One region of the Sporosarcina soli genome, then DNA from elsewhere that is predicted to be linked to it. Evidence: riboswitches for the same ligand, from Rfam matches in the RefSeq annotation. Region 1 holds a riboswitch; each other region holds the start of a gene.
What was found. A riboswitch is a leader RNA that binds a small molecule or an ion and turns the genes downstream of it on or off. The one in region 1 is predicted to bind thiamine pyrophosphate.

Region 1 (4,218 bases):
TGGATGACAAGTGCACTGCCGTCTTGATCGAGAATGGAATTTTCGGCAGTCGTTTTCAATGTAAGTTCAGCTGTGGTCACTTTCACGGAAACTTTACCGTCCTCACCCACTTCAATATTCGGCAGATCCCCTAAATGGAACCCTTTTGGATTATCAAAGCCATGCTCTTTACTCGTTGGATTGAAATGTGCTCCTGCCGATGTAAAATCCGGAGGTGTGCACACTCCAGTTTCATGGATATGTAGCCCATGCACGCCAGCAGGAATATTTTCAGCCTGAATGCTAATCGTCAAACCATCTCCCGCCTCTACAAAACTGGCTTCACCAATTTCTTCGCCCTTCGTATTCACAATCGGTGCGACTACCGATTTGACGTTCTCTCCACTTACCGGCAACGCCTTCCCTTTATTCGCGCAGCCTCCCACAACGAGCAACGCTAACAAGCTCATAGCCAATATGGTATTATGCTTCAATTTGCATCCTCCTCTTCTGCCAGCAGGATGCCCATTCTGTGATAAATTAAGTCTGGAAACTTATTCCTCCACGTAGTAAAACAAAACCCACTAGCCATTCCATTTTCGGAATGAATAGCGGGTTTTCATTTACGCTAGTACCAATTTTTCAAGATCCATCGGCGGGATATACGTACCATCTTTGTATACGCGCATATTGCCACCAGAAATTTCGTCAATTAGCATGACATCCCCCGTAGCACCGTCACGGCCGAATTCAAGTTTGATGTCGTACAGTTCAAGACCTTTTACTGCAAGCTCTTCTTTCACTACATCAGAAATTTGTTTCGTCAACGCTTCAAGCGTATCGTATTCCTCTTTTGTCAAGATGCCGAGTTGCGCAAGCCCGTCCTTCGAAATTGGCGGGTCCTTTCGATCATCATCTTTCAGCGTCACTTCAACAAATGCATCCAACGGTTGTCCCTCTTCGCAATAGGCACCATATCTGCGCAAGAAACTGCCGACTGCACGGTATCTGCAAATAACTTCCAAGCCTTTGCCGAACATTGTCGCGGCTTTCACTTCCATTGACACCTCGTCGATATTTGCATCGACATAATGCGTTGGAATCCCTTTCTCCGCTAGCTTCACAAAGAAATACTTCGTCATACGCAGACCTGACTTTCCTGCCCCCTCGATCGTCAAACCGACCGTATTGGCACCTGGATCGAAAACGCCATCTTCGCCCGTCACATCATCTTTAAATTTTAATAGCACATTGCCGCCTTCTAATTTGTATACATCTTTCGTCTTGCCTTGATAAATAAGTTCCATGTCCACGTTTCCTTTCCGTAAGAAAATGGATTACTTTTTTATTATAAGCCAATTTCACATGTGAATCAATTTCATAATTCCCTTTTTCAACGCAAAAGACGAACTATTATATCGTTACTAACATCATCATTCGTAAATATGGCATTCTATTTTCGCTGATTGGAGTGAAATTCAACTTTGTTCGGATTTCGTTACTTGTTTCTTTAGTAACCGAAATCATCCGTCCCCCATTTTTTTGAAGTTTTCACTCGTCATCCGGCGATTTGCTGTTGTATAATTATTGAAGTAATACTAACCGTGAGCGAAAGAGAGTGGTCCCCTATGGGTCGTAAATGGAATAACATCAAGGAAAAGAAAGCCTCAAAGGATGCAAATACAAGCCGGATTTACGCAAAGTTCGGTCGTGAAATTTATGTGGCTGCAAGACAAGGCGAGCCCGATCCTGAGTTAAATCAAGCCCTTAAAATCGTTGTGGAGCGCGCCAAAACATATAGTGTACCAAAAGCCATCATTGATCGTGCCATCGAAAAAGCAAAAGGCGGAGCGGATGAAAACTTCGACGAACTGCGGTATGAAGGCTTCGGTCCCAATGGTTCAATGGTCATTGTCGATACATTGACCAACAATGTGAACCGTACCGCTTCGGAAGTGCGGGCAGCCTTCGGGAAAAATGGCGGCAATATGGGGGTCAGCGGATCCGTTTCCTATATGTTCGACGCCACGGCGGTTTTTGCTCTGGAAGGCAAAACAGCCGATGAAGTACTGGAATTATTAATGGATGCGGATATCGAAGTACGGGATATTTTAGAAGAAGAGGGAGCGGTCATCGTCTATGCCGAGCCCGACCAATTCCACGCTGTACAAGAAGCGTTTAAAAGTGTCGGAATCACAGAATTCACTGTTGCCGAGCTGACGATGCTTGCACAAAATGATGTCCAACTCGATCCCGATGCACAAGCACAATTCGAAAAAATGATCGATGCACTCGATGATTTGGAAGATGTGCAACAAGTTTACCATAACGTCGATTCGGACGATTGATTGCTACAATTCAGAAAACATGTTATGCTAAGGACAGATTGATAATTTCATAATCAATTCGACCATTAGGGGAATCCTTTTAAAGGACTGAGAGACGAGTGTTACTCCGATACCCTTATTACCTGAACAGGTTCGTACCTGCGGAGGGAAGTGGCGCGTCTATGTTTATTTAACTGCATACTTATGCGTAAATGACAGACCACTTTCCATACCTGGGAAGTGGTCTTTTTGTGTGGAAAGGAGGGCTTTGATGCGGTTGATTGCCGTCACAAACAACCAGATGACAGCAGAACGACTGATTGACACGCTGTTGGCTATCGAATCATCCATCGATGCGGTCATTCTACGGGAGAAATCGAAAACCGATGCGGAAGTGATTAATTTGATCGAACAGTTAAAAGAATCTAGATTTGACGCATCCAAAATCATTGTCCATGGACGAGCGGATATCGCCGCCATGACCGGGATGGACAAAGTGCAGCTACCCGGACATGGAGCACCCCTCCCCCTTGTCAAACAGCAATTTCCCGCGTTGTCGTTCGGGCGATCCGTCCACTCCTTCGAGGAAGCGGAAGCCGCCTATACAGCTGGGGCTGAGTGGCTACTTTATGGACATGTATTTGCAACGGACTCAAAAGAAGGTTTGCCTCCACGCGGGACGGAAGAGCTTTTTCAAATCGTCGAGTCACAGCCCATTCCCGTTTATGCGATTGGCGGGATCCAACCTAAACACCTCCCGGCATTGAAGCAAGCTGGCGTGGCAGGCGTCGCCGTCATGTCTTCGATTTTCGGGCATGACAATCCTCGAAAAGCAGCGGACGGTTATCGGGAGGTGCAAAATGTCACGAGAGGTTGATGTCATCGTAATTGGTGGCGGGATCATCGGGTGCAGTATCGCTTATTACACGGCAAAAGCAGGGTTATCCGTTCACCTTCTAGAGCAAGGTTCCATCGCCCAAGGTACAACGCAGGCGGCTGCAGGCATGCTTGGTGCTCACTCCGAATACTTGAACGAAACATTCTATTCATTTGCACAGGAAAGTCAGGCGCTCTATCGAGAATTCCGCAATCATTCCGGAATCGACTTCGGTTATACGACAGGCGGGATCTTGCAATTGGCCTGGACTGAAGAAGAACGGCTGGCCTTATCACGCTGGCACGAGGCCACTCATCTGTCACCCGAACAAGTTTGTAAACGGATGCCTGACATTGTTCCATCTCCATTCGGTGCCTCCATTTTCGAGGTTGACGTCCATGTCCATCCGGAGAAGACCGCCTTCGCGTTTTGGGCGGCTGCGGAAAAACTCGGCGCCACCCTATCGGAACATGTTCACGTAACAAAAGTGGAGACGGTTGATGCAGGTTATCGAATAGCCGATTGGAACGCAAAACATGTTGTCATCGCGGGTGGTGCGGCGAGTGCCGAGCTACTGCCGGGACTGCAAATGACGACTGTGAAAGGACAATGTATGCAACTCGATGCGATGGGAATCGACTTGCCCTATACGTTATTCCATCAAGGTTGCTATGTTGTGCCGCGCTTGGATGGCACGCTTGTTGTCGGAGCGACCATGGAGCCTGATGAAACAGATTTACAGACGAACGTCGCAGGAAATTTAGCGTTGAATGCTATTGCGGAACGTTTCGTCCCGGGACTTTCCCGCTTCCCTGTTCTGAAACGTTGGGCAGGTCTCCGTCCGAAAACGGTCGATGAGCTGCCTTATATCGGGCATATACCCGAGAAAGAAAATATGTATGTGGCTGCAGGTCATTTTCGCAACGGGATTTTATTAGCGCCGGCAACGGCTTGTATGATCAGGGATTTGATTGTAGGTAATGAAGTGCATAAAGAACGGATTGAGGCATTCGATCCGAAAAGGGGGATTTTTCA
Region 2 (4,218 bases), on a different contig from region 1:
TAAGAAAAAGACTATCCTGGAATCCAAATGCTTCGGATTTCCTGGGTAGTCTTTTTTATAGGTGTAAGGTCATGAATCGCCAATAAAGTATCAACGAACGCCAATAACTCATTCAAGAAAGATGATTCTTACCGAGCGATTAGATTTCCGTCAAGATGATCGGTTGGCCTTTTGTCACGATAATGGTATGTTCTATCTGTGCAACATGGGAATTATCCGGGGTGATAAATGTCCAACCGTCGCCGGATTCGATGATATGCTCTGCTTTTTCAGAGATGAACGGCTCAACAGCAAGGACCATCCCTTCTTTTAACAGCGTTTTGTCCCAAGCATCATAATAATTTAAAATATGCTGGGGCTCTTCGTGTAAAGAGGTCCCAATTCCGTGGCCCGTTAAGTTTTTAATGACCGCGAGTCCGTGGCTTTTCGCTTCACGTTCGACCGCTTTTCCGATTTGGTTCAAGCTGGATCCGGCTTTCACTTTAGTCATGGCGCGATCAAATGCGCTTTTCGCGACATCGCATAATTGCTGTTTTTTAGGGTCTGGTGTGCCAACGACGAACGAAATGCCTGTATCGGCAAAATAACCGCCGTGTGAACCGGAGACGTCAATGTTCACGAGATCGCCGTCTTTGATGACACGGGAGCCCGGGATACCGTGTGCTACTTCATTGTTAACGCTAATGCATGTATAGCCTGGAAAATCGTATTGATCGATAGGAGCGGAAACGGCATCTTTCTCCTCAAAAAGCCGTCCGGCAAGTTCATCGATTTCTTTCGTTGTAATTCCAGGGACTGTTGCCTCTTTCAAAGCTTCCCGAATTTCCGCAACAATTTTACCGATCTTTTTTAAAGCTTGGATTTCCTGCTCAGTTTTTGCAATCATAAATGCACAAATCCTTTCTTCCGTTCATTCTTTTTCATACCATACTATATCATAATGAAGGCAAAAAAAAGCCTGCAAACATTTTAGCGCGTTTGCAGGTTTTTTGTCATTTTCGGGAAACTGTCTTTTTGCTTACTTTTTTTTCCTCCATCACTTTCCGGACAATCGGATAAACGATAGGTGCTAATTTAATGGCTGTTTTCACTACTTTACCCAATTTCATTGTATTCCTCTCCTAAGACAAGCATTTATTGATTTTTTTCCCTGTAAGTTTCGGTAGTAAACATTCATTTTACTAGTTTGACACCTTGAATGATATTCCAAACAACGATGACTAGAAAAAGAAGGCCATAGATGAGCGTAAATAGAACGGGCGCCCATTGCCAAAAATTGAATCGGTTATTGTGCAGAAGCAATTCATCCATAGGGGATGACATCGATAACATGGAAAAGGTATAGATGATGAAACCGGCGATGAGCAGGATGACAGGAACGAGATGAGACACGAGCGAACGTTTTGCATGGTGTTTCACTTCGCGATCGTCGGTAATGAAGTACACAATCCCAGGAAGTAAAAAAGGGGCAAAAAAGACACTGAAATAACATAAGGCCGCTAATAGTTTATGGTTCGTCATCATAATCCCTCCAGTTGGCACTGACGCTATCGGAAACTAAACGTCTACTATTCATCTTGATTATATAGAGGCAGTCTTATACAATGGGACTGTAATTGAATAATGGAACCACAAGGGGTGCCTAGTTGGCTGAGATTGGACGGGATGTCCTGACCCTTAGAACCTGTAAGATCATTCTTGCGTAGGGATGTGGATGGAAACAGACATAATCGATGTCCCGTTCTATCCGGGAGATCGTTTTTTATTGTCTGGAAGTCCGGGAACGCGCTTATCTTCTATCGCATCCCCGCTAATAGTGGGGAGGAATTTATATGGAACGTCAAAAACTTCAGCTATTACTTGAAGTGGCGATTTTAGGTGCAGTGTCATTTGTGCTTGATAAAATCGGCTTTTCGTTGCCGCAGGGAGGATCGATTACGCTGTCGATGCTACCGATTATCGTCATGGCATTTCGCTGGGGGATGGTTGGTGGAATGTTGACAGGGTTTGTAAGCGGCCTGTTACAGTTGGCAATGGGCGGCTATGTATTCAATGCGATCCAAGCGGCCCTTGATTATTTTGTTGCCTATACGCTAGTTGGTGTTGCGGCTGTTACACTCGGTTGGCTGCTGTATAGTAAGAAAACAGGACAAAAGGGCTCAATGGTAACTGCAATCGTTATCGGTACAGTGATTGGTGGGGCACTTCGTTATTTAATCCATTTTATTGGCGGAATTGTGTTCTTCGGATCCTACGCTCCAGAAGGGCAACCTGTATGGATTTATTCACTTGTGTATAACGGAAGTTATATGGTTCCTTCCATTATTTTATCAGCTGTTGTCGCCTCAATATTGTTTACATCGGCCCCACGTCTGTTGGATCGTAAATGAAAAAACGCCGTTCTCCTCGGAGGAACGGCGTTTTTTTATAGATGCTTGTTTTTCGCTTTTCTTATGAGGAAGCAACCGGTTCCGATCACAGCTGTCAGGAAAAGGGCGGCGGATGAAACAAATAACTCATTTATTCCATTTTTTACAGCAATACCAATAAATGTCCACATGAAAACAAGGTTCAAGGCGATATCTGCATGATGGTAAAGGAAGTGGAGTGCAATAGCGGTTGCGAATGTCAAATAAAGGACTGTCCACAACGGATCGCTTAAGCCCCAGCCAGACCATTCATGCAAAGTGAGGACATAGCTGATGTTCGCAATCGTAGCCACAAAAATCCATCCTAGGTAGACGGCGATCGGTAATCTTCCCAAAAATTGTTGATCTTTTTTCGGATACGTAAAGTAAAGCGCAAGAAGTGTTAGCAGAAGACTTATCATGATGATAATTGTCCAATCGAAATAGCGGAAATGCCATAATAGAATCCAAGCGATATTGAACAGGCAACTGATGCTGAATAATATCCCTCTAAGATTGAGGACCACTCGATTGGTATCGTTGCGGTTTCGATTAGAACCAAATAACCAGCAGGCGAGTAATACGTAAATCACAGCCCAAATGATAAAGACATATCCAGCAGGGATGAAAAGGACTGGTAATTGGTTAGCGATTTCACCGGTGGTTTTACCGTTGAGTGGCAGTATATTTGCTACTGCATTCATAAGTACGACTGCAATGAGAGAAAGGGTCATGATGATCATTCTAAACATATTCAAATCCTCCTATTGAATAGTATACAGAGGAAAGATGAGGAAGGCGAAAGAAAATATGAAGTTTCCGTCACAATTGCAATATTTCGTCTGTAGAATATTCATGCTATACTGGATACATGTTTTTGGAAAATTTGGAACTATGAAAAGGAGAGTGCCAAAAGGGATGTGCAGCACATTTAAAATGCTTAGGCAAAGAGTATTTCTTGCATGGCTGATCAGTTGGCACGAAGATGCGGAAGATTTTACTTGGATGGACATCGCAGGATATGATGGAATGGTAATCGGGAAGCTGTGAGAATTTATTGCGCAAAAAGGGTGAATGGACATTGATTTTGCTTGAAGGACAAACATGTTATTTACGCATCTTAACAGAAGATGATGCGACAATCTTTACGGAAATGCTAATTGCTAATAAAGAATATTGGTCTATTTTCGAACCGCGACACGAAAATAGTTATTTCACCGTAGCCGTTCAAAGGGAAAAAATCAGGGAATCGCTCTATCAAATGAGGGATCGGCGGGAATATAATTTTGGTGTTTTTGATTCCGCCACAAGCCGGCTAATCGGACATATTTCACTTTACAGCATTAAAAGATTGCCTTTTTCGAGTGGATTTATCGGGTATTCGATTGACGAACGGGAAATAGGAAGGGGACTGGCGACAGAAGTGGTTCGCCTCGTTACGAAGTTCGCGATTGAAAAAGTGTCCTTACATAGAGTAGAGGCCTATGTCTCACCGCGCAATACGGGATCGGTAAAAGTGCTGGAGAAAGCCGGTTATACTCAAGAAGGATTATTGCGGAAATTATTGTACATCAATGGTGTGTGGGAAGATCATTATCTCTACACCATGTTGGAGGATGAATATTGAAAGGGTAAGGCCGCATGGCGGAAACTCACTGCAAAAATAAGAAGCCGGTTCCTATGAAAGGAGAATAGGCTTCTGTCTAGACTTCGGGCGCCAGACGCTCGAGTCGCTTCAGACTTGCTGATAAAGGCAAAGAACGCCTTTATCTTCAAGTCTTCCAGCGCTTGTCGCATCTAAGCGGCGCCC
Region 3 (4,218 bases), on a different contig from region 1:
ATTTCGTTCCTTACCGCAAAAACTATCTATATTCCAACTTTAATTAACGTTCTTCATCAAAATGGAAATTGGGATGATAAGGAATAGAAGGAATTTCAAGACCAATTCCTGTGATTTTTGTTCTGCTGCAACTTCAATATGTACCATCATTTCATCATCTTACTATTTGAATTAAAATTGATTGTTGGTGCAATTCTTTATACTTTAGGAATTCTAATCTCTGATTTCCGCAAACAGTTCTCCGGCATTTCGGACATCCACATTCCCACCACTTACTATGAAACCAATACGTTTACCTTCCACTGAGAAATCACGATGAAACAAAGGAGTTAGACTGACTGCTCCCGCTAATTCGACGACTATTTTCAGACGGCTCCAGAGATAGTGCATCGTCGTTATCACACCTTCGTCCCTGACAGTGATCATATCGTCGACAAGTTCTCTGAGAATAGGGAAATTAAGATTCCCTAATGACGTACCTCGTAGCCCATCGACAATCGTCTGCGGATTGTCTATACGGTGGAGTTCACCGGTATTGAATGAACGTACTGCATAATCGACCAATTCAGGCTGCACGCCAATAACCTGACACTGAGGAAGCAAATGTTTACTACTAATAGCACTGCCGCTGAGCATTCCGCCCCCACTGCATGGAACCAAAAGATAGTCCAGTTCTCCGACCTCCTCAATTAATTCCTTGGCAGCCGTTCCCTGTCCGGCTATTACTTCCTCATTATCAAATAGCGGGATAAAGATATAACCGTTTTTATCGATCAGCTGTTGGGTCACATCCTCTCGCCTCTCCTTTGCCCGGTCGTAGTAGACAATATCGGCACCATAGGACTTGGCGGCAGCAATTTTCACTGGTGCCGTATCCGAAGGGACGACGACTGTTGTATGTACTTTCAACAAATTACCTGTCAGAGCGACAGCCTGGGCATGATTACCTGAAGAGTAAGTAATGATCCCTTTCCCGCGAACATCCTGTGGCAGAGAACTGACAGCATTATAGGCACCACAAAATTTGAACGCTCCGATGCGCTGTAAATTCTCACATTTTAAGAAAATCGTGTTTCCAGTCTGCTTATCAAGCAATTGTGAAGTCATTACCGGGGTTTTATGGGCCACACCTTCTAGACGTTTAGCTGCTTCCAATACCTTTTCAAACATTGACGAATCCCCTATTTGTTTTTGTGCTATTAAGATAATAACATTATTAATAGATCCCAGCTATTAAGATTCTTATTTAAGTTCATAAGGCATAAACAAATAAGGCTAATCTAAAGGTCACTAAATGCGGCCCACATAACGAAACATATATTAATGATTACCCATATTAATACTAATAAATTTTAATTCCGTCATGTCTTCAATAGCATATTTAACACCTTCTTTACCTATTCCTCTGAACTTAACTCTTCCATAAGGAATGTGATCGTAGCGTAGCTAGGAAACCTTATTAATCCACACTTCAACTGTTTCTGGTGCAATCTTCCATCAGTAAAGCCCAATAGATATCGATTTTGTAATCATTGGACCAGTATCCGTTGGCGGTTTAAGCGGATCACCTACATTTAGTTTCTTCGCTTCCACAACCAGTCTTTAAACAAGTAATGGATATATATTTTTTGGTGCGTAGATTCTTTGGACAGAAACACAAGCCTGCCTTGCAAAGGTAAAACCACCTTGAATAAAAGATGAGACACAAGCATCTAAATTTGCATCATTAAAATTGAGAATTGGAGCGTTAAATCCTAACCCTAACGTTACTTTTTTAGTCCCAGCCATTTCTTTGATCTTCTATCCAATGGAATTACTACCCTTAAAGGTCACTTTTTCACTCTAGGTTCAATTATTAAAGTTTCCCCTACTTCCACATCCATACCCATTACAATATTTAATGCACCTTTAGGAAGACTGGCTGCGGACAATATAAGACAAACTAATAGAACTTAATGTTGACATTTTTTTATTATTAGTTATACTTCGAATTGTTAGACCAAATAATTTAATGAGATTGAACTAGAGGTGTCCGGTTAGTCTGGGCTGAGAGGGAAAAAACGTTTAAGTTTTCCTAACTCTTTGGACCTGATCTGGCTCATACCAGCGTGGGGAAGTTTCTAAATTCTACTGATGACATGCATTCAATATGTATGTTTCATTTAGAGAGACTAGGTCCGTATTTACTTGGATCTAGTCTTTTTTGTGAATAAATCGTGTGTCATTATTCATGTTCTATGAATGAGGAACGACTTCCTTTGGACTGAGTTATGGTCTACCAAGAAACTAAAAAAAGAGGAGACGATTGACTTGATGGACAAAGAAATAGGGACTATGCCAATTCACATTTATGAAAGTTTTCCAGCGAGCAAGAAAGTGTACATTCAAGGTAGCAGGCCGGACATCCTTGTACCTGTAAGAGAAATTCAACTATCACCGACGATAACGGATAGAGGCGAAAGTGAGAATGAACCACTCCAAGTCTATGATACAAGTGGTAAATATACGGATGACAAATATAAAGTGGATATTCGCAAAGGACTCCCTACAATAAAGAAAAACTGGATCTTAGAACGCGAGGATGTAGAGGAATATGAAGGAAGAGAATTAAAGCCGGAAGATAACGGTTATAAAACGAATAACGAAAAAGAAAACAATAACTTTCAATTACCGAAAAGAAAACCACTACGTGCGAAAGAAGGTAAAAATGTAACACAGATGCACTATGCGAGAAAAGGAATCGTTACTCCTGAAATGGAGTTTATCGCAATACGTGAAGGCATGGATGCAGATTTTGTCCGTGATGAAGTCGCGCATGGAAGAGCCATTATCCCATCAAATATTAACCATCCAGAAACGGAGCCGATGATTATCGGTAGGAATTTTCATGTAAAAATAAATGCTAATATCGGAAATTCTGTGGTCACATCCTCCATTGAGAACGAAGTAGAGAAAATGACATGGGCAACTCGCTGGGGTTCAGATACAATTATGGATTTATCGACAGGTAAGGATATCCACACAACACGTGAATGGATTATCCGTAATTCTCCGGTTCCAGTCGGAACGGTCCCGCTCTATCAGGCACTTGAAAAAGTAGATGGAAAAGTGGAAGATCTTTCTTGGGAAGTTTACCGTGATACATTGATTGAGCAAGCAGAACAAGGTGTTGACTATTTTACTCTTCACGCAGGGGTATTGTTGCGTTATATCCCAATGACCGTGAAGCGTGTCACTGGGATTGTTTCAAGAGGCGGTTCAATAATGGCACAATGGTGCCTGATTCATCATAAAGAAAGCTTCTTGTATACTCATTTTGAAGAAATTTGCGAAATTATGAAGCAATATGATGTGTCATTTTCTTTGGGGGATGGTTTACGACCAGGTTCGATTGCCGATGCCAATGATGAAGCCCAGTTTGCAGAACTGGATACGCTTGGAGAATTAACGAAAATTGCATGGAAGCATGATATTCAAGTAATGATTGAAGGTCCCGGTCACGTACCAATGGACTTGATTAAAGAAAACGTTGATAAACAGATGGAAGTCTGTCAAGAAGCACCCTTTTATACATTGGGACCATTAACGACTGATATCGCACCGGGATATGATCATATTACATCCGCAATCGGGGCAGCAATGATTGGCTGGTTTGGTACGGCAATGCTTTGTTATGTAACACCGAAAGAGCATCTTGGTTTACCAAACAAAAATGATGTCCGAGAAGGTGTTATAGCCTATAAAATTGCAGCACACGCGGCTGATCTTGCGAAAGGCCATCCAAATGCTCAAAAAAGAGATGATGCACTTTCAAAAGCACGATTCGAATTCCGTTGGATAGACCAATTCAATTTAGGACTTGATCCAGAGCGTGCACTGGAATACCACGATGAAACATTACCAGCTGAAGGAGCAAAAGTTTCCCACTTTTGTTCGATGTGTGGCCCGAAATTTTGCAGTATGCGAATATCACATGATATACGGAAATATGCAGATCAAAATCAGATAGAAGAAAAACTTACAATCGAAAAAGGCTTGGACGATAAAGCAAAGGAATTTCAAAAGGTTGGCGGTACTCTATACATTTGAGACCACTTTGGAGGGGGGAGTGACGATGAAAGAGACGGATCTACTTTTGAATAAAATTGAACAATGCAAGCATCAACTCAAAATACTGGAAACAGCACTGAAAGAACTCCAAGAAAATTGTTCACATGA

Region 2: another riboswitch for thiamine pyrophosphate. It lies ahead of thiT (energy-coupled thiamine transporter ThiT); the one in region 1 lies ahead of ACFPRA_RS18055 (thiamine phosphate synthase).
Region 3: another riboswitch for thiamine pyrophosphate. It lies ahead of thiC (phosphomethylpyrimidine synthase ThiC); the one in region 1 lies ahead of ACFPRA_RS18055 (thiamine phosphate synthase).

The regions. Positions count from the first base shown of each region.
Region 1 is NZ_JBHSNO010000009.1:91,007-95,224, reverse strand. It holds gene ACFPRA_RS18070 (superoxide dismutase family protein) at 1-473, opposite strand, end outside; gene ACFPRA_RS18065 (phosphoribosylaminoimidazolesuccinocarboxamide synthase) at 603-1,286, opposite strand; gene ACFPRA_RS18060 (YebC/PmpR family DNA-binding transcriptional regulator) at 1,608-2,327, shown strand; TPP riboswitch at 2,385-2,493, shown strand; gene ACFPRA_RS18055 (thiamine phosphate synthase) at 2,578-3,183, shown strand; gene thiO (glycine oxidase ThiO) at 3,167-4,218, shown strand, end outside; gene thiS (sulfur carrier protein ThiS) at 4,218-4,218, shown strand, end outside.
Region 2 is NZ_JBHSNO010000022.1:33,026-37,243, reverse strand. It holds gene ACFPRA_RS23955 (DEAD/DEAH box helicase) at 1-3, shown strand, start outside; gene map (type I methionyl aminopeptidase) at 140-886, opposite strand; gene ACFPRA_RS23945 (hypothetical protein) at 993-1,109, opposite strand; gene ACFPRA_RS23940 (magnetosome magnetite crystal formation protein family) at 1,174-1,521, opposite strand; TPP riboswitch at 1,625-1,726, shown strand; gene thiT (energy-coupled thiamine transporter ThiT) at 1,833-2,390, shown strand; gene ACFPRA_RS23930 (tryptophan-rich sensory protein) at 2,426-3,160, opposite strand; gene ACFPRA_RS23925 (hypothetical protein) at 3,303-3,458, shown strand; gene ACFPRA_RS23920 (GNAT family N-acetyltransferase) at 3,490-4,035, shown strand.
Region 3 is NZ_JBHSNO010000001.1:546,099-550,316, forward strand. It holds gene ACFPRA_RS02670 (pyridoxal-phosphate dependent enzyme) at 214-1,128, opposite strand; gene ACFPRA_RS02675 (aldehyde dehydrogenase family protein) at 1,603-1,788, opposite strand; TPP riboswitch at 2,015-2,132, shown strand; gene thiC (phosphomethylpyrimidine synthase ThiC) at 2,314-4,089, shown strand.